Regions from separate parts of the Sedimentibacter sp. genome, predicted to be linked through region 3. Evidence: a T-box and tRNA genes for the amino acid it is inferred to sense, from the RefSeq annotation. Region 3 holds a T-box; the other regions hold tRNA genes.
What was found. A T-box is a leader RNA that pairs with one kind of tRNA and senses whether it is charged. The one in region 3 lies ahead of proS (proline--tRNA ligase), so its partner is inferred to be a tRNA-Pro.

Region 1 (7,501 bases), on a different contig from region 3:
AAATGAAGGATTAATAACAACATTACCAAATGGTAGAAAACAAGTAAAGGAAATTTCGGAAAAATATATTAAAGATTTGTATGAAGTTCGACGTATGTTAGAATGCAAAGTTATAGAAATTGTATTAGCTAAAAAAAGTATAAGCTATACCATATTAGCTTCAGCGGCTGAAGATTTTAATACAATTGAAAGCGATGATGATGAGATAATTCGTCTTGAAAGAATAAAAGTTAATACAAAATTTCATCGAGCATTGTTTGAACTGTCAGAAAATAGACCGTTATTGCAGTGCTGGACCACTATGGAGCCTATTTTTGAAACTTTTGCAAAATTCAATTCATCTACAATTGGTACAAAAGAACAACACAAGGACTTTTATGTCAGCAATCACATTAAAATATTTGAACTAATTGTAGCTAGAGATAAATCAGTTAAAGATTATTTAATTCGACACATTAACGATGCTGAGGAAGAAACACTGAGAGATTTAAAATTTAAATAATCTTTTTTGAAATAACTTTTAATTCAGTAATGCTAATTATATCATCAGTCAGTTGTTTTTTTATAATTAAAATCACTTTAAGAATATCAAAAATTTACTTATTAAATGGAGGTTCATATGAAAAAATTTGTAATGGTTGACAGTCATACATTAAAAGGTACGGACTTTAGTCCAGAGTTAAACCTTTTATCTGAAAATGGTATTGAATGTGTATTGGCTGAATGCAAAACAGATGAGGAAATTATTAATGCTGTAAAAGATGCAGATGCAATTGGTCTTAATTATTCACATATCACGAAAGACATTATTTTAAAGATGCAAAATTGTAAAGCAATAATACGTTATGGAATTGGTTTTGATACTGTAGATGTAGAAGCTGCCACTGAAAGAGGTATAGCTGTTTGCAACCTTCCTGATTACTGCGTAGATGAGGTTGCAACCCATGCAATGGCTTTAATACTTGATACATGCAGAAAAACTACGTTTTTTGATAAAAGTGTAAGAGCTGGATTATGGGACAGTAATTATGGATATAAGATGCATAGATTAAGTGCATTGACACTTGGATTGATTGGATTTGGAAATACTGCACGATTATTGAGCCATTATGCAAAATCATTTGACATGAATATAATTTCATATGACCCATACGCACCAGATAATTTATTCGAGCAATATGGTGTAACAAGTGTGAGTTTAGAAAAACTTTACAAGGAATCAGACATAATATCAATTCATGTTCCATTAACTGATGAAACAAAACATTTGATTAATAAAGATACTATAGAAAAAATGAAAGACGGAGTAATAATTATAAATACTTCAAGAGGACCTATAATAAGTATTGATGATTTGCTAGAAGCATTAAAAAACAAAAAGGTTTGCGCTGCAGGACTTGATGTAGTAGAAATTGAACCTATTAAAGATCCAAACTGCAGAATATATAACTATGAGAATTTAGTTGTCACTCCTCATGCTGCTTACAATTCTGTTGAAGCTTCAAATAATCAACACATGAAGGTGGCAAAGACAGCAGTACAAGTTTTAAATGGAGAAATGCCATACAATGTAGTTAATATAAAGAAATTGAGCAAATAATCTATACGTGTATTAAATACATATATTTATATAAAATAGGAAGTGATCTATATGAAGTATATAGCAATTGATGTTGGTAGCAGTTTTATAAAGACATCTCTTTTTGATATGAAAAAATGCGTCATCATAGAAAAAAGAAAAATTGCATCTCCCCAAAAACTAGAGAATAAAGATAAAAATATATTTGAAATTTCTGCTGAGTTACTTTTTAACACAGTTAAAGAAATTATTGATGGGATGTCAGAAAAATATGAAGACATTGAAGGTGTAGTATTTTCTACACAAATGCATGGATTTGTCTATGATTCAAATTGTGAAGTTAATAAAGAAGATATTTATGTTTCATGGCAAGATAACAGATGCCTCAATATTATAGAAAATGAAGGAAGAAGCTATATAGAAGAACTTAAGGAGCTGTTTAGTAAGGAGGAAATGGCTGATTGCGGCGTATATATTAAACCATCCCTTGGGCTAAGCAACTTATATACTATGCTTTATGAAATAGACAATCAAAAGAGGACAGGCAAACTTTACACTTTAGGATCATATTTTATTTCTAGGCTTACTGGAAACAATATTTGCCATATAACAAATGCTGCTCCATTGGGGTTTTGTGATGTGGTAAATAAGAAATGGAATGAAAAAATTATTAAAAAAGCTGGTTTTGAAAATATTGTTCTTCCTGTAATAGCAAAAAGTGATTTTGAAGTTTGCGGAATTTATAAATCTAATGGTCAAGAATTAAAAATATATCCTGATTATGGCGATCATCAAATTTCAATACTTGGAAGCATGGCAGGTAAAAATGACGTTGTGATTAATATTGCAACTGCATCTCAAGTATCAAATACCACAGAACATTTTATGCCAGGTGAATATGAAACACGTCCGTTTTTTGAAGGCAGATATATGAATACAATTTCAAATATGCCTAGCGGAAGAAATTTAGATGTCTTAATTGATTTCATAAAAGATACAACACATATAATAACTGGAATATCTGTAGATACAAATGAGATATGGAATTCGGTTTTAAAAGATTTTAAATATGATCTAGACGGATTGACGGCAGATGTTGGATTTTACTCAACACCTTATAATATGAATGGTGGAAAAATTGGTGGAATTACATATAGCAATTTTAATTTAAACACTTTATTTTCAGCAGCATTTTATAATATGGCAGATGTTTATGATAAAAACATAAAGGGTCTTTGTGGTAACAACATAAAAGTAGAGAAACTCGTCTTTTCAGGAGGAGTGTCATGGAGAATACCGAAGCTTCTTGAAATTGTAAGTCAAAAAACGGGATATCCTTATTGTCATTCTGCAATTCCAGATGAAGCATTTTCAGGTTTATTTAGAATAGCACTTGTATGTGCAGGTATTTGTACGGATTTAAATGATAAAAAAGAACTAACACTGAAACTTAAGTAAGGAGAATTTTAATGCATAATTTAAAAGAGAGAATAAATAAAAAGGAAGTTGTTCTAGGTACTATGCTTTCAGAAGTTTACACACCTAATGTTGTGCGAGTAATTAAAGCAGGAGGGATGGAATTTATTATTATAGACAGTGAACATGGATACTTTGATTATTCGCAGATAGCAAATATTGTTGCTGTATGCAATGGATTTGACATCCCAATTATTGTTAGAGTGCCTAACATTGATAGAGCATCCATAACTAAAGTTTTGGATATGGGAGTAGATGGTCTTTTGATACCAATGGTTAATACTGCTTTAGACGCAGAAAATGTAGTTAACTATGCAAAATATGCACCTTTGGGTGCTCGAGGTATATCAACTACAAGAGCACATACTAATTATGAGCCTCCAAAACTTTCTGAATACATTGAACATGCAAATAATAAAACTATAATATTAGCACAAATTGAAACAAAACAAGCACTATTAAATGCAGATAAAATAATAGAAGTAGAAGGAATAGATGCTCTTATTATAGGACCTAATGACTTAGCTATTGATCTTGGTACACCAGGTGACTTTGAAACTGCAAGTATGGAAAAATCTATTGAAACAGTCGTAGCATCTGCTAGAAAGGCAAAAAAACCCTGTGGAATTGTAGCATCTAACATTGGATTTTTACATAAATGTAAAGATATGGGCATGACTATATTTAGCTGTAACAGTGAAGTAGGAATGATTAAAAGTGCATCAATGAAAATAGTTAAAGAATTTTATGAGAGTTAGTTTGATATACAATTAGTTTAATATTATAAAAATAAGGGGAATGAGGACAAAATAAAAGAAGCAAGTCCTGAAAAACCTGCTTCTTAATTGAAAAATTACATTGGGTTACGTCATGGTTATGTCAAATGAACTAATTCGCACTTAGCAAAAAATTGATGTAGACTGTAAACCCACAATTTTCAATATTCTTTTGGTCGGGATGAGAAGATTTGAACTTCCGACCCCAAGTCCCCCAGACTTGTACGCTAACCAAGCTGCGCTACATCCCGAATACAAATGCTATTATACATTAAAAAAACTGTTATGTAAAGTGTTAAAAAATAAATTTTTCAAATTTCCATATTATATATTGCATTTTAAAATGTATTCTGATAAAGTTTAAATATCCATGAGTAATTGGATAAAATAATAAATAAGGATGTACAAAACATGAGTGAAGATAAAGAATTATTTGACGGCTGCGAAGAAGAAGGCTGCAGCTGCGGCGACGATGATTGCGGATGCGGCTGTGGCTGCGGTGATCATGACGAAGAAGTGATGACCATAACCCTTGAAGACGGCACTGAGGTTGAATGCGCAATAATTGCAATTTTCCCGGTGGAAGACAAGGATTACATAGCATTGCTTCCTTTGGAAAACCAGGAAGACGGTGAAGTGTATCTTTACGGTTTCGAAGAATTTGAAGACGGAAGCTTTGAACTTTTAAGCATAGAATCCGACACTGAATATGAAGCTGTTACAAAGGCTTTTGACGAGATTCTTGACGAAGCAGAACTCGACGAGTTGTTTGACGAAGACGAGGAAGAAGAAGACGAAGAATAATCAAAAACCCGTGAAAAACGGGTTTTTGTTGTTTTTAGGGAGATCACGCTGCTCAGCATGCCCTAACCCAAAGATGAGATTCTCCAGGCTTAGCCTTCAGAATACATGTTCTAAAGGTAATCTGATAAAAACAAAACCCGCTTGCGCGGGTTTTATGTTTATCTATATAATATTATTGGTTTTTAAGAATTACGTCGTGAGCTCCACCTTCGGTTAATGATGTAGCAGAAACCACGGTCAGTCTTCCGTTTTGCTGAAGATCCTTTATGGATTTGGCTCCGCAGTTGCACATGGTTGATTTTATCTTGTGAAGAGTGCTGCCAAGACCATCGTCAAGCTTACCTGCATATGGCACGTAAGAGTCAACGCCTTCTTCAAACTGAAGTCCTGCTTTTCCGCCAAGGTCGTATCTGGCCCAGTTTCTTGCCCTGTTGGAACCTTCGCCCCAGTATTCCTTCACGAATCCGTTGCCGTACTTTATTTTGCCTGTAGGACTTTCATCAAATCCTGCAAAATATCTTCCCAGCATTACGAAGTCTGCGCCCATGGCAAGAGCAAGTGTAATGTGGTAGTCAAGAACTATTCCGCCGTCAGAACAGATAGGCACGTATATTCCTTTTTCATTGAAGTATTCGTCCCTGGCTGCAGCCACATCCAACACGGCTGATGCCTGGCCTCTGCCGATTCCCTTTTGCTCTCTTGTGATGCATATTGAGCCGCCGCCTATTCCTATCTTTATAAAGTCAGCCCCTGCGTCTGCCAGGTATCTGAAACCTTCTCTCTCAACGACGTTTCCGGCTCCTACCTTTACGCTGTCGCCGTACTTTTCCTTTATCCATCTGATGGTGTCTGACTGCCATTCGCTGTATCCTTCAGAGGAGTCGATGCATAAAACGTCTGCTCCGGCTTCTACCAGCGCAGGAACTCTTTCCCTGTAGTCTCTGGAATTTATACCGGCGCCTACAACGTATCTTTTCTTGCTGTCAAGAAGCGAACGTGGGTTTTCCTTGTCTTCGGAATAGTCTTTTCTGAAAACCATGTACACAAGGTTGAAATCTTCGTCAACTATGGGAAGTGCATTGAGCTTGTGCTGCCAGATGATATCATTGGCTTCTGTGAGCGTAATGCCTTCGTATCCTACGATCAGTGATTTTGCAGGAGTCATGAATTCCTCCACCTTTTTGTCAAGGGAGTCTCTGGTTGTTCTGTAGTCTCTGCTGGTGACTATTCCCAAAAGTTTTCCTGCGGAAGTTCCATTGGCTGTTACCGCCATAGTTGAATGGCCGGTTCTTTCCTTCAGATATAGAACATCCTGAAGCGTGTCTGTTGGTTTGAGGTTTGAATCGCTGATTACAAATCCTGCCTTGTATTTTTTGACCTTTCTTACCATCTCTGCTTCGCTTTCAATGGACTGGGAGCAGTAAATGAATGATATGCCTCCGTTTTTAGCCAGTGCTATGGCCATGTTGTTATCTGAAACTGACTGCATGATGGCAGATGAGAAAGGTATGTTAAGTTTTAATTCAGGCTCTTCGCCCTTTTTAAACCTGCAAATTGGAGTGCTTAAATTAACATTTTCGACAATACAATCTTTTGTGGTCAGGTTTGGTAAAAGTAAGTATTCTCCGAATGTTCTGGACGGCTCGTTGATAATTCTTGCCATTGATAAATCTCCTTTTCATGTGTTTTCGCAATGAAAATATAATAATTATTCTTGATAGATTATCATAACATAACTTCATTGTCAACCCAATATTTGCATTAATATTATCAATGGAAGCTGTATTTCCTGAAGCTACAGGTTGAAGCAAAAAGCCGCTATTTATGAACGTAATTGCATGATTGCAGATATCAGCCTTTGGAATTTGTGTGAGAAACTGAAGCACATCATTATGAAAATATTAAGAGGATATGCTGCAAGCTCAGGGTGACATAATCACAGTCTGCCTGCCGTGGTTTTAAGATTTGCTTAATAATTCAAACATATAATGTACCATACTATATATTATTTACAGATTAAATTACATTTGGAGGAAAGATGAAAGAACATAAGGATAATAAAAAACCATTCATATATTATTACATGATTGTGATGTTTGTGGTGATACTTCTGAATGCGGCGGTTTTTCCGTACGTGAACCGGATGCAGTCCAAGGTTCACGAGGTTGACTACGGAACGTTTCTCTCAATGGTGGAAGATGGAGACGTCACTAAGGTTGAGATAAACGATAAGCAAATTGCGTTTGTGTCAAAGTCAGACAGCAACAGCGTTTACATCACCGGGAAGATGGACGATCCCAACCTGGTGGACAGGCTGCTTGCCTCATCGGTAAAAATTGAGTTCGGACAGGTTGTTCCGGAGGAAAATTCCGTGCTGCTGGATGCAATTTTGTCATGGGTCATTCCGTTAATCATATTTGTTGGACTGGGGCAGCTTTTATCCAGACAGCTTCAGAAGAAAATGGGTTCTTTCGGCAATTCCATGCAGTTTGGTAAATCCAACGCCAAGATTTATGTGGAGGCTCAGACGGGCAAAAGATTTGAGGACGTGGCGGGGCAGGACGAGGCAAAGGAAGCCTTGACTGAAATTGTCGATTTTCTTCATAATCCTAAAAAGTACGAGGACATAGGTGCTACCATGCCTAAGGGCGCACTGCTGGTGGGACCTCCGGGAACAGGAAAGACTCTTATGGCCAAGGCCGTTGCTGGTGAAGCAAAGGTTCCGTTCTTCTCAATTTCAGGTTCTGAATTCGTTGAAATGTTTGTGGGAATGGGCGCGGCAAAGGTCAGGGACCTGTTCAAGCAGGCTCAGGATAAAGCACCGTGCATCGTGTTCATCGACGAAATAGATACAATCGGTAAGAAA
Region 2 (7,501 bases), on a different contig from region 3:
TGATGTTATTGCGTTGAACAATGTGCTTTTGCCCACATTTGGAAGTCCTACTATACCTAGTTTCATATTAACGTAATTAACCGTCCTTTCGCTTTACAATATTATTGTATGTCAAGTTATTATATAACAAGGAACGTGTTATTTCAATATATTTCTCAAGCTCGTAGGCGAAGGCCGTTCTGCAAACGTTAATATTTTTTTGAAAGATAAATCATATATTGGTTGATGCTGAATATGATGGAATATATAAGACAAATTATAGGGGGAAGAAATAGAATGAACGAAAAACAAATGCAGTCAAACTATATACGAGTTGTCGGCAAAATAAACAGCAGTATGGAATTCAGCCATGAAGTATTCGGGGAAAAGTTTTACGAATTTTATCTGGAGGTACCCAGACTCAGCGAAACAAGGGATTTGCTGCCAGTTATCATATCAGAAAGGCTTATTGACGACATAAATATGGACATAGGCAATTATATAGTGGTTGACGGCCAGTTCAGATCTTACAACAGGTATGAGGATACCAGCAACAAACTTCTGCTGAGGGTTTTTGTAAGAGATATATTTGTTCCTGACGATGACGAACTTGAAGAAATGAAGAAGCATCCCAACGAAGTTTTTTTAAACGGCTACCTTTGCAAGGAAACGAAATTCAGAACAACTCCTTTCGGAAGGGAGATAACAGATATGCTCATAGCTGTCAACCGCTCCTACAACAAGTCCGACTACATACCTTGCATTGCATGGGGGAGAAATGCAAGGTACTGCGAAAAGCTGGAGGTTGGGGACCACGTTAAGCTCTGGGGGAGGATTCAAAGCAGGAAGTACCAGAAAAAGAATGACAATGAATCCTATGAGACAAAGACTGCCTATGAGGTATCTGTTACAAAGCTTGAACATATAAAAACCGAAAACAACAGGAAAAAAGAAGAAGAACTATTGGAAGATGAAGAATGAAACCGCAATTTTCTTTATGAGTTATACCGGGCGTTGAGCAAACGCCTTTTTATTTTGGCCAAGAAATATATGTTGATGAAACCTTATATTCATTTCATTTAACAAATATATTTTTAATTTTATCATATTGTGGTACAATATTAAAATCAACAGAAAAGGAAAGATGAAATGATATTAGTTTTGGCAGAAAAGCCTTCCGTAGGGAAGGACATAGGAAAGGTACTGGGCTGCGCCAAGTCGGGAAACGGATTTGTGGAAGGCAGCAAATATATAGTTACATGGGCTTTGGGTCATTTGGTGACTCTGGCTGACCCGGAAAGCTACAATCAGAAATATGCAAAGTGGGAAATGGAGGATCTTCCCATAATACCGAGGGAGATGAAAACAGAAGTCATCAAAAAGACAAGGCAGCAGTATACCGTGGTTAAAGGCCTTTTGGAACGAAAGGACGTAAATGAAATTGTAATAGCAACAGATGCAGGCCGTGAAGGAGAGCTGGTGGCCAGATGGATTCTGGAAAAATCAAACGTTCATAAGCCCATAAAAAGGCTTTGGATATCCTCTGTAACCGATAAGGCTATAAGAGAAGGGTTTGAAAAGCTTAAGGACGGTCATCTTTATGACAACCTTTTTGCTTCTGCCCAAGCGAGAGCTGAGGCTGACTGGATTGTTGGCATCAATGCCACCCGCGCACTGACTGTTAAGCACAATGCGCAGCTTTCATGCGGCAGGGTTCAGACTCCCACAATTGCAATGATTGCTGCATTGGAGGATGAAATAAGAAATTTCAAGCCTGTGTCGTTTTACGGCATAGAAGCCTACGCTAGCGGCGTGAAATTTACATGGCACGGCAAAAACAACGACACCAGGACATTTTCTAAAGAAAAGTGCGAGAGTGCAATAAGCAGCATGAAATCAAAGAACCTGACTATTATTGACGTATCCAGAAACAAAGCTTCAACATATGCACCCCTGCTGTACGACCTGACGGAGCTTCAGAGGGATGCCAGCAATTTGTATGGGTTTTCGGCAAAGGAGACGCTGTCAGCCATGCAGGGACTTTACGAACATCACAAGGTTTTGACATATCCCAGGACCGATTCAAGGTATCTTACAGAGGATTTAGTTGAAACCCTGAAGGACAGGGTGAAGGCATGCAGCGTGGGTCCCTATGCAAAAATAGGATTCAGGATAAGTTCAAACCCCATAAGAGGAAGCAAAAACTTCGTCAACAACTCTAAGGTTTCGGATCACCACGCAATAATTCCCACTGAACAGACAGTATTTTTAAACGACCTGTCAGACAGGGAAAGGAAAATTTACGACCTGGTTGTTAAAAGATTTCTTGCTGTGCTCTCAAAGCCTTTTGAATATGAGAAAATCACAGTTTCAGGAAAAATAGGGGCTGAAGAAATGACAGCTGTCGGAAAAATTACGCTGTACGCAGGCTGGAAGGAAGTATACGGAGGATATGTGGACGATGAAGAGCTTGATGATCTGGGCGAAGACACATTAAGAAAATTCGCTAAGGGAAACGAAGTGCGCGTTGACAAAATTTCCGTGACAACCGGTGAAACAAAGCCGCCTTCAAGGTTTACTGAGGCAAATCTTCTTTCGGCCATGGAAAATCCGGTAAAGTTCATGAAAAGTGCCGATTCGTCACTTAAAAAAACCATCGGGGAAACAGGCGGCCTTGGAACAGTTGCAACAAGGGCAGACATTATCGACAAGCTCTTCAACAGCTTTGTAATAGAAAAAAAGGACAAATTCATATACACCACTTCAAAGGGCAGGCAGCTTCTGGAGCTGGCTCCTGCAGAGCTTAAGTCTCCGGTACTGACTGCACAGTGGGAACAGAAACTTAACGATATATCAAGGGGTAATCTCAACAAGGACAGCTTCCTCAGCGACATGAAGGAATACACAAGGAAGGTTATCAGAGAGATAAATTCCAGCGACTTGAAGTTCATCCATGACAACGAGACGAGGGAAAGGTGTCCTGAGTGCGGCAGTTACCTCCTTGAAGTCAACGGCAAGAAGGGTAAGCTGCTTGTATGCCAGAACAGGGACTGCGGCTACAAAAAAGGGTTGTCTCAGGTTACAAACGCCAGGTGCCCCAACTGCCACAAAAAGCTGGAGCTTCGCGGAGAAGGGGAAGGAAAGATATTCGTGTGCCAGTGCGGTTACAGGGAAAAACTTGCATCCTGGAAAACCAGAAAAGAAACTGAAACAACATCAGTATCAAAAAAAGAAGCATCCAGGTTTCTTGCAAAGCAAAACAAATCTCAGGAAGATAACATAAACACAGCTCTGGCGGATGCCTTGTCAAAGCTTAAACTGTAAAAATTCACATTCGAGGAGATAATATGGAATATGTAGTATTTTTCATGATAATTTTCATAGTTATAATATTTTTGAAGGCTAAAAATCAGGTCGATCAGATCAACAGATTAAACAGGATCTTATTCGAGGATAAACAGCCGGGAAGATATGTAAGGGAGTTTGACAAGCTGCTTGAGAAGAAAAAGGCGGGAAGGAATCCGGCAGTCAATATACTGCAGAAGACAACAGGTTTGTTTTATGACGGAAGGTTTGATGAAGCTGTTGAAACACTTGAAGACATAGCTGAAAGCGTGCCTGGAAACTGGGAACCCATTTACTTGCAGAATCTGATTTTAAGTCTTCTGTTCAAGGGAGAAACAGAAGAGGCCTTGAAAAAGCTGGAGGAAACAAAACAGGTCATGGAAAAATACAAGGATAACAGCTACTATACGGAGATGGTTGAAATAGTATACGCTGTTTCTGATTATTTTAGGGGAGAGAGGAAGAAGGAATACTTTGCTGAACTTTCTCAAAGCGGCGCCAATGACTACAGAAAATCATTCGGATACTATTTTCTTGGCAAAATAAACAAACAGGAAGACAACATAAGCGAGGCTGAAGCAAACTTCATCAAGGCTGCAGAATGCGGCAGGGGAAGCTTTATCGAAAATCTGGCAAGGGCAGAATGACAGGTGAAAAATGAAAATAACCGAAAAAGAAAACAAGATTGTAATAGATGATGTCAAGGATTTTGAAATCACGCACATATTCGACTGCGGGCAGTGCTTCAGATGGAACAGGGAAGAAGACGGCTCATATACGGGAGTTGTGGGGAAAAATGTAATCAACGTAAAACAGGAAGGCTCAAGGGTCATATTTGACAATGTATCCATGAAGGACTATGAAATGTACGTGAAAAATTACTTCGATATGGATACCGACTACGGCCTTATAAAGACAATGATTAACACAGATGAAATTATGGACAAGGCCATATGTTTTGGCAGTGGCATAAGAATATTGAACCAGGACGAATGGGAAACAATGATTTCATTCATGATATCGGCAAACAACAGGATACCCATGATAAAGAAGGTCATAGAAAACCTGAGCAAAATGTTCGGAGAATATATCCAAGAGTACAGAGGCAGGGACTACTACGCATTTCCATCTGCAGAAAAGCTTGCCGGAGCTGGAGTTGATAAGATCATGGAATGCAGGGCCGGATTCAGGTCTCCCCGCATAAAGGAGGCGGCTGCAAGGTTTCTGAAGGAGAAAGACACAGTCTACAGCCTGAAGGGCAAAAGCTACCAGGAAGGACTGGATTATCTTAAAAGCTATTGCGGCATCGGAGATAAGGTTGCAAACTGCATACTTCTCTTTTCCATGAAGCAGTTTGACACATTTCCTGTGGACGTATGGGTAAGAAGGGTTATGCAGACACTTTATGTCGATAAGGACACCAGCGACAAAGACATAAGAAGCTTCGCCGAAAGCAAGTTCGGAAAGCTCTCTGGATACGCCCAGCAATATTTGTTTTACTACGCTCGGGAGTTAAATATAGGAAAATAAACTGTTGACAATCATATGAAATATGATTATAATAATAAATGTTGTCGGGGTGTAGCGAAGCTTGGTATCGCGCTTGGTTCGGGACCAAGAGGCCGAAGGTTCAAATCCTTTCACTCCGACTTTTATGGGACAACAGGAATCTGGCAAATGCAAATTTGCCAGATTTTTAATATTTGCGTGGAGAACGTTATGATTTCAGAAGAAAGAAGAAAAAATATTGAAAAGACTCTCAGAAACAACACTGAACCTGTAAGCGCCAATGCCTTAGCCAGGCAGTTTTCTGTTAGCCGACAGGTAATTGTCGGTGACATTGCTCTTATGAGAGCAGCCGGAGTGAAAATTTCAGCAACTCCCAGAGGGTATGTAATAAACTCAGACTTTGAAAAGACAGAGAACACTTACACTGTGGCGTGCTGCCATGACGACAAAAATATGATCATGGAACTGTACGCTGTGGTTGACAACGGAGGAACGGTTGCAGATGTTACAGTTGAGCATCCGGTATACGGACAGATAACAGGTGAGCTCAGAATCTCATCCCGGTATGACGCGGATCTTTTCATGGATAAAATTAAAAACAACGCAGCACAGCCTCTTATGCACCTTACAGGCGGGATCCACCTGCACACTATCAGGTGCGCTGATGATCAGACTTTCGTCAGAATAAGGGAAGCTTTGAAAAAAGAAAACATTATTTGCGAATAAGGTATTGACAAAAATAAAATCCTTTTCTATAATTGTATAATCAGGTGTCAAGACACAAGTAAATACATGTGATAATATGATTTTGTTGGAAAGGAAAAATTTATGAAAAAAAACAACAGTCTTAATTCAATGGTAATATCCGCGCTTCTTTGTGCTATCGGAATTATAATACCTATAATATCGCCGTTGAAAATTACCATGGAACCGGCTTCATTCACCTTGGCCAGCCATGTCGCAATTTTTATAGCCATGTTCATATCTCCTTCAACTGCAGTATTCGTTGCTGTAGGTTCTGCAGCAGGGTTTTTGCTGGCAGGTTTCCCCATAGTTGTTGTGATGAGGGCTGCTTCTCACATTGTGTTTGCTTTGGCAGGCTCCCTTATTCTGAAAAAACGTCCTGAAATGTTAAGAACGGTGAAATCCTCTGTGCTGTACTCTTTTGGAATTGCACTTATCCACGGCGTCAGCGAGGTTCTGGTGGTCATTCCGTTTTATTTCGGAAACAACATGAGCTCCGGATACTATGCAAAGGGGTTTGTGACATCTGTAATTCTGCTTGTAGGAGTGGGAACCGTCTTCCACAGCATGATAGATTTCTATCTGGCTCAGGCAATCTGGAAGCCGGTGACAAAATCTGTAAAGCTTCCTAAGCAGGCTAGTGTAAATCAATAACTAATACCAATTCCGTATTCCCTCATAAATTCATCTAGATGATAGGGTCTCTTTTGGAGATTCTATCATCCGATGAAAAAACAGAAAGTATAGTCTCAGGTTTGACCATAATCCTATAGCCTGAGGCTTTATTTTTACATTTATGTGGAAATCTCTTGCGATTAGCAGTATAATAAAATAAAAAATACTAGGAGATGTTTATGGCTGACGAATTTATAGACGGCGACGATGAAGCGCTGCTGCTTTTTAATCTTAACAAGGTTGAAGCTGAAATCATAATGTCTAAGCTTAGATCATACGGTATTCCGGTGCTGAAGAAGGAAAAGGGAACCGGAGAGATTATGGAAATTTACACAGGCACAAATTTGTACGGCATAGACCTGTACGTGCCTGCCCATGTTCTGGATGTGGCAAGGGAACTGCTTGAATCAAGCCACATGAGCGACCAGATTGACGATGAAATTTAAATTTGCGCATATTCATATTGAAAGCTGACATAATAATATAAAAAGCAGAAAAAGGAGCAATCATGTCTGACAACAAAATGAAAAGTACAAGCAACAACAAGAAGGAAGACGGCAAATTCAGATCAATGCACATAAGCCACAATCCACAGGCTGAAAGTGCCAGGGCGGTTTTCGGACTTAAGGATGATAACCTGCAGAACGAATTTGACCACAACGAAAAGAACAGTACCCATAATCAAGTGAAAAGATAGAGAAAGACGCCCGGAGGCGTCTTTTTTGTGAATAGATGCAATACAAAACAGTTGACTATTTTTGCTGATTAGAGTAATATCATTTTACAAATTTAATTAACGGAGTAAATTTATGGACGGCAACAAGGTTAGAAAACTGCGCAAATACAATGATATGACAATAGATGCACTGTCAGAAAAGTCCGGGTTTACTTCAAGCTACATTTCCCAGGTTGAAAGAAACCTGATAGAACCTTCACTGTCGGCTCTGACCAAGATATGCAAGGTTTTCAATGTTTCACCTTACTATTTTCTTGACGAAGAGGGCAATGTGACAGTTACGAGGAAGGAAGAAAGGCAAAAGCTCACCATTCCTGAAAACAATCAGGAACTTGAGTTCCTTATTCCTATAGGAAACGGACGAAACAACAGGTTTTCGGTATATAAAAGTTTTTTGGAACCTGGAAAATGGGAAAGTGAAAATTTTTCGATAATAGATTTTGATAAATGTGTAATAATACTTAAAGGAAGATTGATTGTGAACTTTGCGGATTACAATGAAATAATCGAAGA
Region 3 (7,501 bases):
ACTCTTAATTCTTCATTCTTAATTGCTTATTTAGCCGGTATTTTTATTACCTGGTTCGGGAATATCAGGTGCGGGTTTGAAATGTTGTTGTACTGAGCCAGAGCTTCCCATGTTGTGTTGTATTTCACTGCTATTTTCCACAGCACATCGCCCGGAACAACTATATATGTTGTTTCTGACTGTGCGGGAGCAGGTGCCGGTGCAGGTGCCGGTGCAGGAGCAGGAGCTGGCGCTGGCGCGGGTTCAACAGGTGCCAGTTCAACAGGTATAGGTTCTGCTGCCATAACGGTTATTCTTCCTGAAACTTCACTGCCTTTTGTTCCGTTGGTGTTCAGGTAATCGGCAAACACTTCCTCATATGTTCCGACTTCGCCGTAAATAGGATAATTTTTGAAAACTTCGTATCCGTCTCCGCCGATTCCCAAAAAGTCGTTGATTGCAACCGTATATTCAGCTGCCTTATCAAGTTCGCTTTCTCCAACCTTTACACCGATAACTCTGGAGCCGGCAGGCTGTGACGGGTCAAACTCAAAGGACATACCGCTTACCTGCAAAAATCCTCCCTGTGTTTCCGGATATGCCTGGACAGAGATTTCCAAAACTTTCAGAAGGTCTTCACCGGTGATTTTCTTAACCTGTACTGTATTTCCGAAGGGGAACAGCTCAGCCAGCTTGCCGTATGTGATATCGCCGGGCTGAATGTCAACCCTGATGTTTCCGCCGTTAACGAAACCTATGTCTGCACCTGATGCCTTTCTTACCGCATCTGCAGAAAGGTTTCCAAGATTGGTTTCCTTAGTCCTTACATTTGCTCTTACGCCGTCAAGATATATGTCAGTAGTTGCAACAACCTTAGAAAATACTTCCTGGTTTGCTGAATTTATTTCATCAATAATTTTAGTCAGTTCCGGGTCCTGGGCAACATCCTTGACTGATGCCGCACTTACCAGTTCTGCTGTCTTGTTTGTAACTGCACCGTTTGCAACTTCTATTGTAACCTTGCCGAGATTTTTGTCATGCTCGAAGGTCTGCGCGATAAGAGTACCGTGAACCAACATGCCGTTGTCAAGCTGAGTGTGGCTGTGGCCGTCTATTATTACGTCTATTCCATGAACCTCTTTTGCCAGTCTTTCAGAAGTGAATTCTGATCCTCCGTCAAGGCCAAGGTGAACAAGACCTATGATTACATCGGTTTTATCCATGAGTTCATCAACCATTTTCTGTGCTGTTTCAACTGGATTTGCAAATGTGAGACCTTCAACGTTTGCAGGACTTGTCTTATAAGCAGTTTCAGGTGTTGAAAGACCGAATATGCCGACTTTCACTCCGCCTACTTCCTTGATCACATATGGAGTGAAAATGCTTTTTCCGTTTTCATCGAGAATATTTGCGCACAGCATTCCAACAGAGCTCATGTCGCGAAGTTCAAGAAGTCTTTCCTGACCGTAGTTGAAATCGTGGTTTCCGAGAGTCATGTAGTCATAGCCTGCAGCTTCGAGAACCTTCAATGCGTTTTCGCCTTTGCTTATATTTACAATAGGCATGCCGTGGAGCGTGTCTCCAGCATCCAAAACCAGTGTGTTCGGATTTTCAGCTTTTGCTTCCTTAATCAAGGTTGCTATTTTGGCAAATCCGATGTTTGTGTCGCTGCTTAACAGCCTGGCGTGGGTGTCATTGGTGTGAATGATTGTGATTTTAGTTGTTTCGTCCGCTGCAAAAGCAGAACTGAAACTGCTCAGAACTAACATGAAAATTAATACCAAGCTTAAAACTCTTTTCCTTGTGTTCATATATTCCCTCCTATGTTAAAATATGTTAAATTATGTAACTATCTTCATTATACAATCATGAATATGTATTTTCAAGCAAACATTTTCGTTTCAATAAATTTCAATTATGAAGTTGACAAAAATTTAAAACTAATATAATATAATACTAATTAAAAATGCTACTGTGAAGAGAAATAGTATTTGTTCATGGACTTCAGAGAGAAAATCACCGGTGAAAGATTTTCGTCCCACTGAATGAAGAACCCGCCTCTGAGTTTTTGGGGAAGACCCAAAGGGCAAAACCCTTATCTGAAATGAGATGCTGATACGTCAGCAATTAGAGTGGTACCGCGGATTAACCGCCTCTTAGCATAAGAGGCGGTTTTATTTTTGAAAGGAGAAATTATGGCAAAGCAAGAAAAAGATTTTGTTAAAGAAATTACGCCAATGGAAGAAGACTTCAGCAGATGGTATACAGATGTAATATTGAAAAACGAGCTGGTGGACTATTCTCCGGTAAAAGGATTCATGGTCATAAGACCTTACGGATACGCATTGTGGGAAAAAATCCAGGATTATGCCGATGAGAAATTCAAGGCTACGGGACACAAGAACATGTACTTCCCTCTGCTGATTCCTGAAAGCCTCCTGACCAAGGAAAAGGAGCACGTGGAAGGATTCGCCCCTGAGGTTGCATGGGTTACCCACGGAGGAAACCAGGAACTGGCTGAAAGGCTGGTTATAAGACCTACATCCGAAACCATAATCTGCCACATGTACAAGAAATGGCTGAGCTCCTACAGAGACCTCCCATACCTTTACAACCAGTGGTGCAGCGTCGTAAGATGGGAGAAGGCCACCAGACCTTTCCTGAGAACATCTGAATTTTTGTGGCAGGAAGGACACACCCTCCACGAAACAGAAGAAGAAGCCCAGAAGGAAACACTGCAGATGCTTGACATCTACAGACAGGTTGCTGAAGACCTTATGGCAATACCGGTTGTCGTAGGACAGAAAAGCGACAAGGAGAAATTTGCAGGGGCACACGCCACATATACCATGGAAGCGCTCATGCATGACGGCCAGGCTCTGCAGGCAGGAACATCCCACAACCTGGGTCAGCACTTCACAAAGGCGTTTGACATCAAGTTCCAGGGAAGAACAGGCAAGGAAGAATTCCCATACCACACGTCCTGGGGTATCTCAACAAGACTGATCGGAGGACTCATCATGGTTCACTCTGACAACAGAGGCCTTGTGCTTCCGCCAAAGATGGCTCCTGTACAGGTAGTGATCATTCCTATTGCACAGAAGAAGGAAGGGGTGCTGGAAAAGGCCAATGAACTGTTCGACAGATTAAAAGCCAAGGGCATCAGGGTTGAGCTTGATGACAGCACTGAAAATTCAACAGGATGGAAGTTTAACCAGTATGAGATGAAGGGTTATCCTATCCGTATCGAAATAGGACCAAGAGACATTGAAAACAACCAGGCTGTTGCCGTAAGAAGAGATAAGCTTGAAAAAGAAACCATATCCCTGGACAACGTGGAGGAAATTTTGTCCAACATGCTTGACACAATGCAAAACGACATGTTCGAGAAAGCCAAATCACACAGGGAAGCACACACATACACTGTTACCGACTACGAGCAGTACAAGAAGGATCTTCCTGTAAGGCCAGGGTTTGCAAAGATGATGTGGTGCGGCTGCAGAGAATGCGAAGATAAGTTGAAGGAAGAAACGGGAGCGACCATCAGGTGCATTCCTTTCGAGCAGGAGAAACTGGGCGACAAGTGCCCCATCTGCGGCAAGGAAGCAAAGCACATGGTTTATGTGGCAAGAGCTTACTAAGAGCAATTAATAATTAAGAGTTAATAGTTAAAAACGACCCGCAAACTTGCGGGTCGTTTTTGGAGTGATATCTGTTTATTTTGCTGATGCGTTCTTTCCTGCAATCTTACCGAAAACTATGTCGTCAAGTGTGTTGTTTCCGGCAATACGTCCGGCTCCGTACAAGCCTCCCACAACTTCTCCGGCTGCGTAAAGACCTGGTATGGGCTCTCCGGCTTCGTTTGTAACCTGTGCGTTTTCATTGATGGTTATTCCAGCCATAGTGTAGTGCGATGACGGAGCAACTTTAACGCCGTAGAACGGTCCTACAGTCACTTTGCCCATGGTGCTTCTTCCGAATTCATCTGTGCCTTCATTGTATTTATCAACAGTCTCTCTGAGCTTTGCAGCATCAAGTCCAAGCTTTTCAGCCAATTCTTCAATCGTTGCCGCTTCAATCATCTTACCGTTTTTGATTGCTGACGTTCCATTTTTTGTTGCAGCCACTTCAGAGTCGAAAACTACGTATGCGATTCTGTCCTGCTGCTTCAATATTTCAGGTACCAGCTCCAGAGGCTTCAAGGTTTCATTTGTAAATCTCACGGCTGAAGCGTTAACCAGGATTCCGCCCAGACCTTCTTCGTTTATTACCGTTTCTCTGATCCAGTAACCGGGTGTTGCCAAAGGTCTCATCTGGTGGTGTTCCATATCTCTTGTTCCTGCACCCACAGCAACAGCCATTTTAAATCCTTCACCTGTTGGGCCCGCTGTACTCATGATGTTGTGAGCACCTGCATATTTAGGATTGTATTCGCCGATAAGTTCCGGTGCGTTTCCGAATCCTCCTGTTGCCATAACAACAGCATTAGCCTTTATTATGATTTCCTTGCCGTCTTTTCCGACAACTTTGGCTCCCACAACCTTGTCTCCTTCAACAATAAGTTCTGTTGCCTTAGTATCAAGCCTGATTTCTATTTTGTCTCCCAGTTCTTCAACCTTTTTGTTATATGCATCAAAAAGCTGTCTTCCGTAATGTCCTTCAACCGGTATTATCCACCATGGCTCCTTTTCATCAAGCTTATATTTCAAGCCCAGCGACACAAGCCACTGGTAAGCGTCGTTGCTGCTTTCTGCAAGAATTCTTACAAGCTTTTCATCAGGAAGGTTCTTTCCTGTTTCCATTGTCTTTTTAATGTGGTCTTCAACTGTAAATGGAATTCCTGCCTGCTTGTGAAGGTCCGTATCCGAAGCTGTGATTCCGGTTGCGGAAATTATTGTGTTTCCTCCAAGCATGGGCATTTTTTCAACAATTATAACTTTTGATCCGTTTTCTGCTGCGGTGATTCCGGCTACCATTCCGGCTCCTCCTCCGCCTACAACCAGTACGTCAATTGCTTCTTCGTTATTTTTTTCATTTTTTTCGTTATTTACTGGCTGAGGCTGCGCTGTTGGTTTGGCACAGGCCGCAAGCAGGGATATAAGCATTACAGCTGCTAATATTAATATTTTCTTTTTCAAATTCTCATCCTCCATATTGTTTTGAACAATCGAAATTGTTATATTATTATCATAGCAGTTGAATTGCTTTTTTTCTATATGTCCAATGTCCCTTGCTTAAGACAAATGTCCCTCATTTGAGGGACATCTGCTTCATGTAGTACAATGCGGCCTCGGTTCTGTTGGTCACATTGATTTTTTTAAGTATTCTGCTCACATTGTTTCTGACGGTTTTCTCAGCCAGGAACAGTTCCTTGCTTATTTCCTTGTTTGTTTTTCCCAAGGAAATCATCTGAAGTATGTTTTTTTCCTGGGGTGTCAGTTCTTCAAGCTGCTGGTTTTTCTTCACTATGTTGAAAAGGCTGCCAACCATGGTGTTATCCAGTATGGATGAGCCTTTTATGACGTTTTCTATGGCAGATATAATCCCTCTGCTGTCGATATTTTTAAGAAGATATCCGTCTGCTCCGGCCTTCACTGCTTCAGCAACTATGTAGTCATCGCTGTAAGCGGTGAGTATGATGATCTTCACATTGGGAACAATCTTTTTAAGTTCCCTGCACCCGGTGGCTCCGTCACCGTCCGGCAGCTTTATATCCAGAAGCACTACGTCGGGTTTTAATTGTTCTGCCAGTTCATAGGCCTTTTCTAAAGTTTCTGCTTCTCCGCACACAAACCAGTCCTGATTTTTTTCAATGAGTGACCGAATTCCGAATCTTACTACGGCGTGGTCATCCACAAGCATTATGGATACATTACTTTTCATTCTCACACACTCCCCATGGGATAATTATTTTTACCTGAGTTCCGTTGCCGGTATCGATATTCAGCATGCCATTAGCGGCAGCTGCCCGCTCGTTCATTGACAAAAGACCGTAATGGTTTTCTTTATTCATTTCTTTACTGTAGTCAAAACCTGTACCGTTGTCGGCGACGGTTCCCTGAATGGAATCGATGCTCGATGCAACACGGACTTCCACTAGGCTGCCGTTGGAATGTCTCACTGCATTGGTAAGTGCTTCTTTCAATATAAAATAAAGCTCGGAAATATTGTCGCTGGACAGACAGGATGTATATATTTCCGATACGCTGTAACTGTACTTAATGCGTATGCCTTGTCTGTTCTGAAACTGCTGCACCAGCTCCTGAAGCTTAACGTTCAGGTCCTCCAGGTCCATACTGAGAGTCAGAGACTTTTGAATAAAGCTCCTTATGAGTGTAATCGTTTCATTCAGATTTGACTTGATATGAAGAAGCATATCCTTATCCTGCTGGTTTTCAGAGGATTCAATGAGGTTTTCAACAACAAGGCCCGTTGCAAAAAGATTTTGAATTATTACATCATGCAGCTCACGTCCCAGCTTTCTCCTTTCCTGGCCTGCTGCATACTGCCTTGAGAGCCTTGCAAGCTTATGCTTCGTTTCAAGCCTGAAAATATCGATTACCAGGATGAACAATACGGTAATTGAAATGGCTGCAGCAGTCCTTCCGACCTCCACCGGAAATTTGAAAATATTCATGAACATCTGCCTGTTCAGAATGTTGGCGGGGAAAAATGACCTTTCATCCACTATGAGTCCTGCAAGTATTCCGTACAGGAGGAACAAATATGAAATTCCCTTCAGCCTTGCGGCAATTTTCTTATAATTCAGCAGCTGAAGAGCTTTGGCATTTTTGTAAATGGCATATCCTGTTATGAGGCTTCCCGGGAGGCCAAGAAAGTAACGGTTCATTATATCATCAACAAAAAACCAATGAAACAGAAAAGATTCCTTAACCCAGTAAAAATAGACAAATTCAACAGCCCAAAACACTGATACTATGTAAGGCAGCCTTTTTATGATGCCTTTGAACGTACCCTCATATTCTGCAAGTTCTGCACCAAACCGCCACAGAAAAGAAAAGGACAGAGAGTTTAAATATATTGCAAGGGCAAACATCTCTGTGAACCATTCGGGATATGCCTTCAAAAGTATTATCATCCATATCCATTCTGCTGTTCCGTGAACCACTCCGAAATATCCCAGATATTTTATGGACTTAAGAAGAGAAAAGCTGCTCTCGCCGTATGCATTCTGCTGCAGAGCAGAAATGCCCATGGAGAAAAAGGACAGACCGTATATGAAAAACATAAGTGTGTTTCTTTTAGCTTCTAACAATAAATCACCTCATTCTTTTCTTATATTATACCATCATGTACGCCTCATAATCATCTGTTGGCAAAATACATCCGCAATTTTGCTGTATGATTATGTCTGACGAAGCCTAGCAACAATAATTTAAAAAATTGACTTAAGTCAAGGATTTTATTTTTCCGTCTGATAAAATAATAAAAAAATATCAGGAGATCATTATGATAGAACAAAAATACAATTTTACACTTACAGATGAGAAAACAGTTGAAA

Region 1: it has a tRNA-Pro gene. The T-box ahead of proS (proline--tRNA ligase) is inferred to sense a tRNA for this amino acid. The anticodon was not compared.
Region 2: it has a tRNA-Pro gene. The T-box ahead of proS (proline--tRNA ligase) is inferred to sense a tRNA for this amino acid. The anticodon was not compared.

Annotation. Positions count from the first base shown of each region.
Region 1 covers NZ_JBCFAS010000001.1:853,573-861,073, reverse strand. Annotated here, with positions in the region: gene AAGU76_RS04130 (GntR family transcriptional regulator) at 1-502, shown strand, start outside; gene AAGU76_RS04125 (C-terminal binding protein) at 620-1,600, shown strand; gene AAGU76_RS04120 (FGGY family carbohydrate kinase) at 1,652-3,037, shown strand; gene AAGU76_RS04115 (aldolase/citrate lyase family protein) at 3,049-3,813, shown strand; tRNA gene AAGU76_RS04110 (tRNA-Pro) at 4,005-4,082, opposite strand; gene AAGU76_RS04105 (DUF1292 domain-containing protein) at 4,351-4,635, shown strand; gene AAGU76_RS04100 (IMP dehydrogenase) at 4,808-6,298, opposite strand; gene ftsH (ATP-dependent zinc metalloprotease FtsH) at 6,674-7,501, shown strand, end outside.
Region 2 covers NZ_JBCFAS010000001.1:139,501-147,001, forward strand. Annotated here, with positions in the region: gene ychF (redox-regulated ATPase YchF) at 1-66, opposite strand, end outside; gene AAGU76_RS00665 (single-stranded DNA-binding protein) at 277-960, shown strand; gene AAGU76_RS00670 (DNA topoisomerase III) at 1,129-3,303, shown strand; gene AAGU76_RS00675 (hypothetical protein) at 3,327-3,971, shown strand; gene AAGU76_RS00680 (DNA glycosylase) at 3,982-4,854, shown strand; tRNA gene AAGU76_RS00685 (tRNA-Pro) at 4,900-4,973, shown strand; gene AAGU76_RS00690 (transcription repressor NadR) at 5,044-5,559, shown strand; gene AAGU76_RS00695 (hypothetical protein) at 5,662-6,231, shown strand; gene AAGU76_RS00700 (DUF2007 domain-containing protein) at 6,432-6,698, shown strand; gene AAGU76_RS00705 (CPC_1213 family protein) at 6,761-6,949, shown strand; gene AAGU76_RS00710 (XRE family transcriptional regulator) at 7,062-7,501, shown strand, end outside.
Region 3 covers NZ_JBCFAS010000002.1:621,551-629,051, reverse strand. Annotated here, with positions in the region: gene AAGU76_RS09335 (5'-nucleotidase C-terminal domain-containing protein) at 27-1,790, opposite strand; T-box leader at 1,945-2,139, shown strand; gene proS (proline--tRNA ligase) at 2,175-3,620, shown strand; gene AAGU76_RS09325 (flavocytochrome c) at 3,696-5,117, opposite strand; gene AAGU76_RS09320 (response regulator transcription factor) at 5,230-5,862, opposite strand; gene AAGU76_RS09315 (histidine kinase) at 5,852-7,255, opposite strand; gene AAGU76_RS09310 (cupin domain-containing protein) at 7,450-7,501, shown strand, end outside.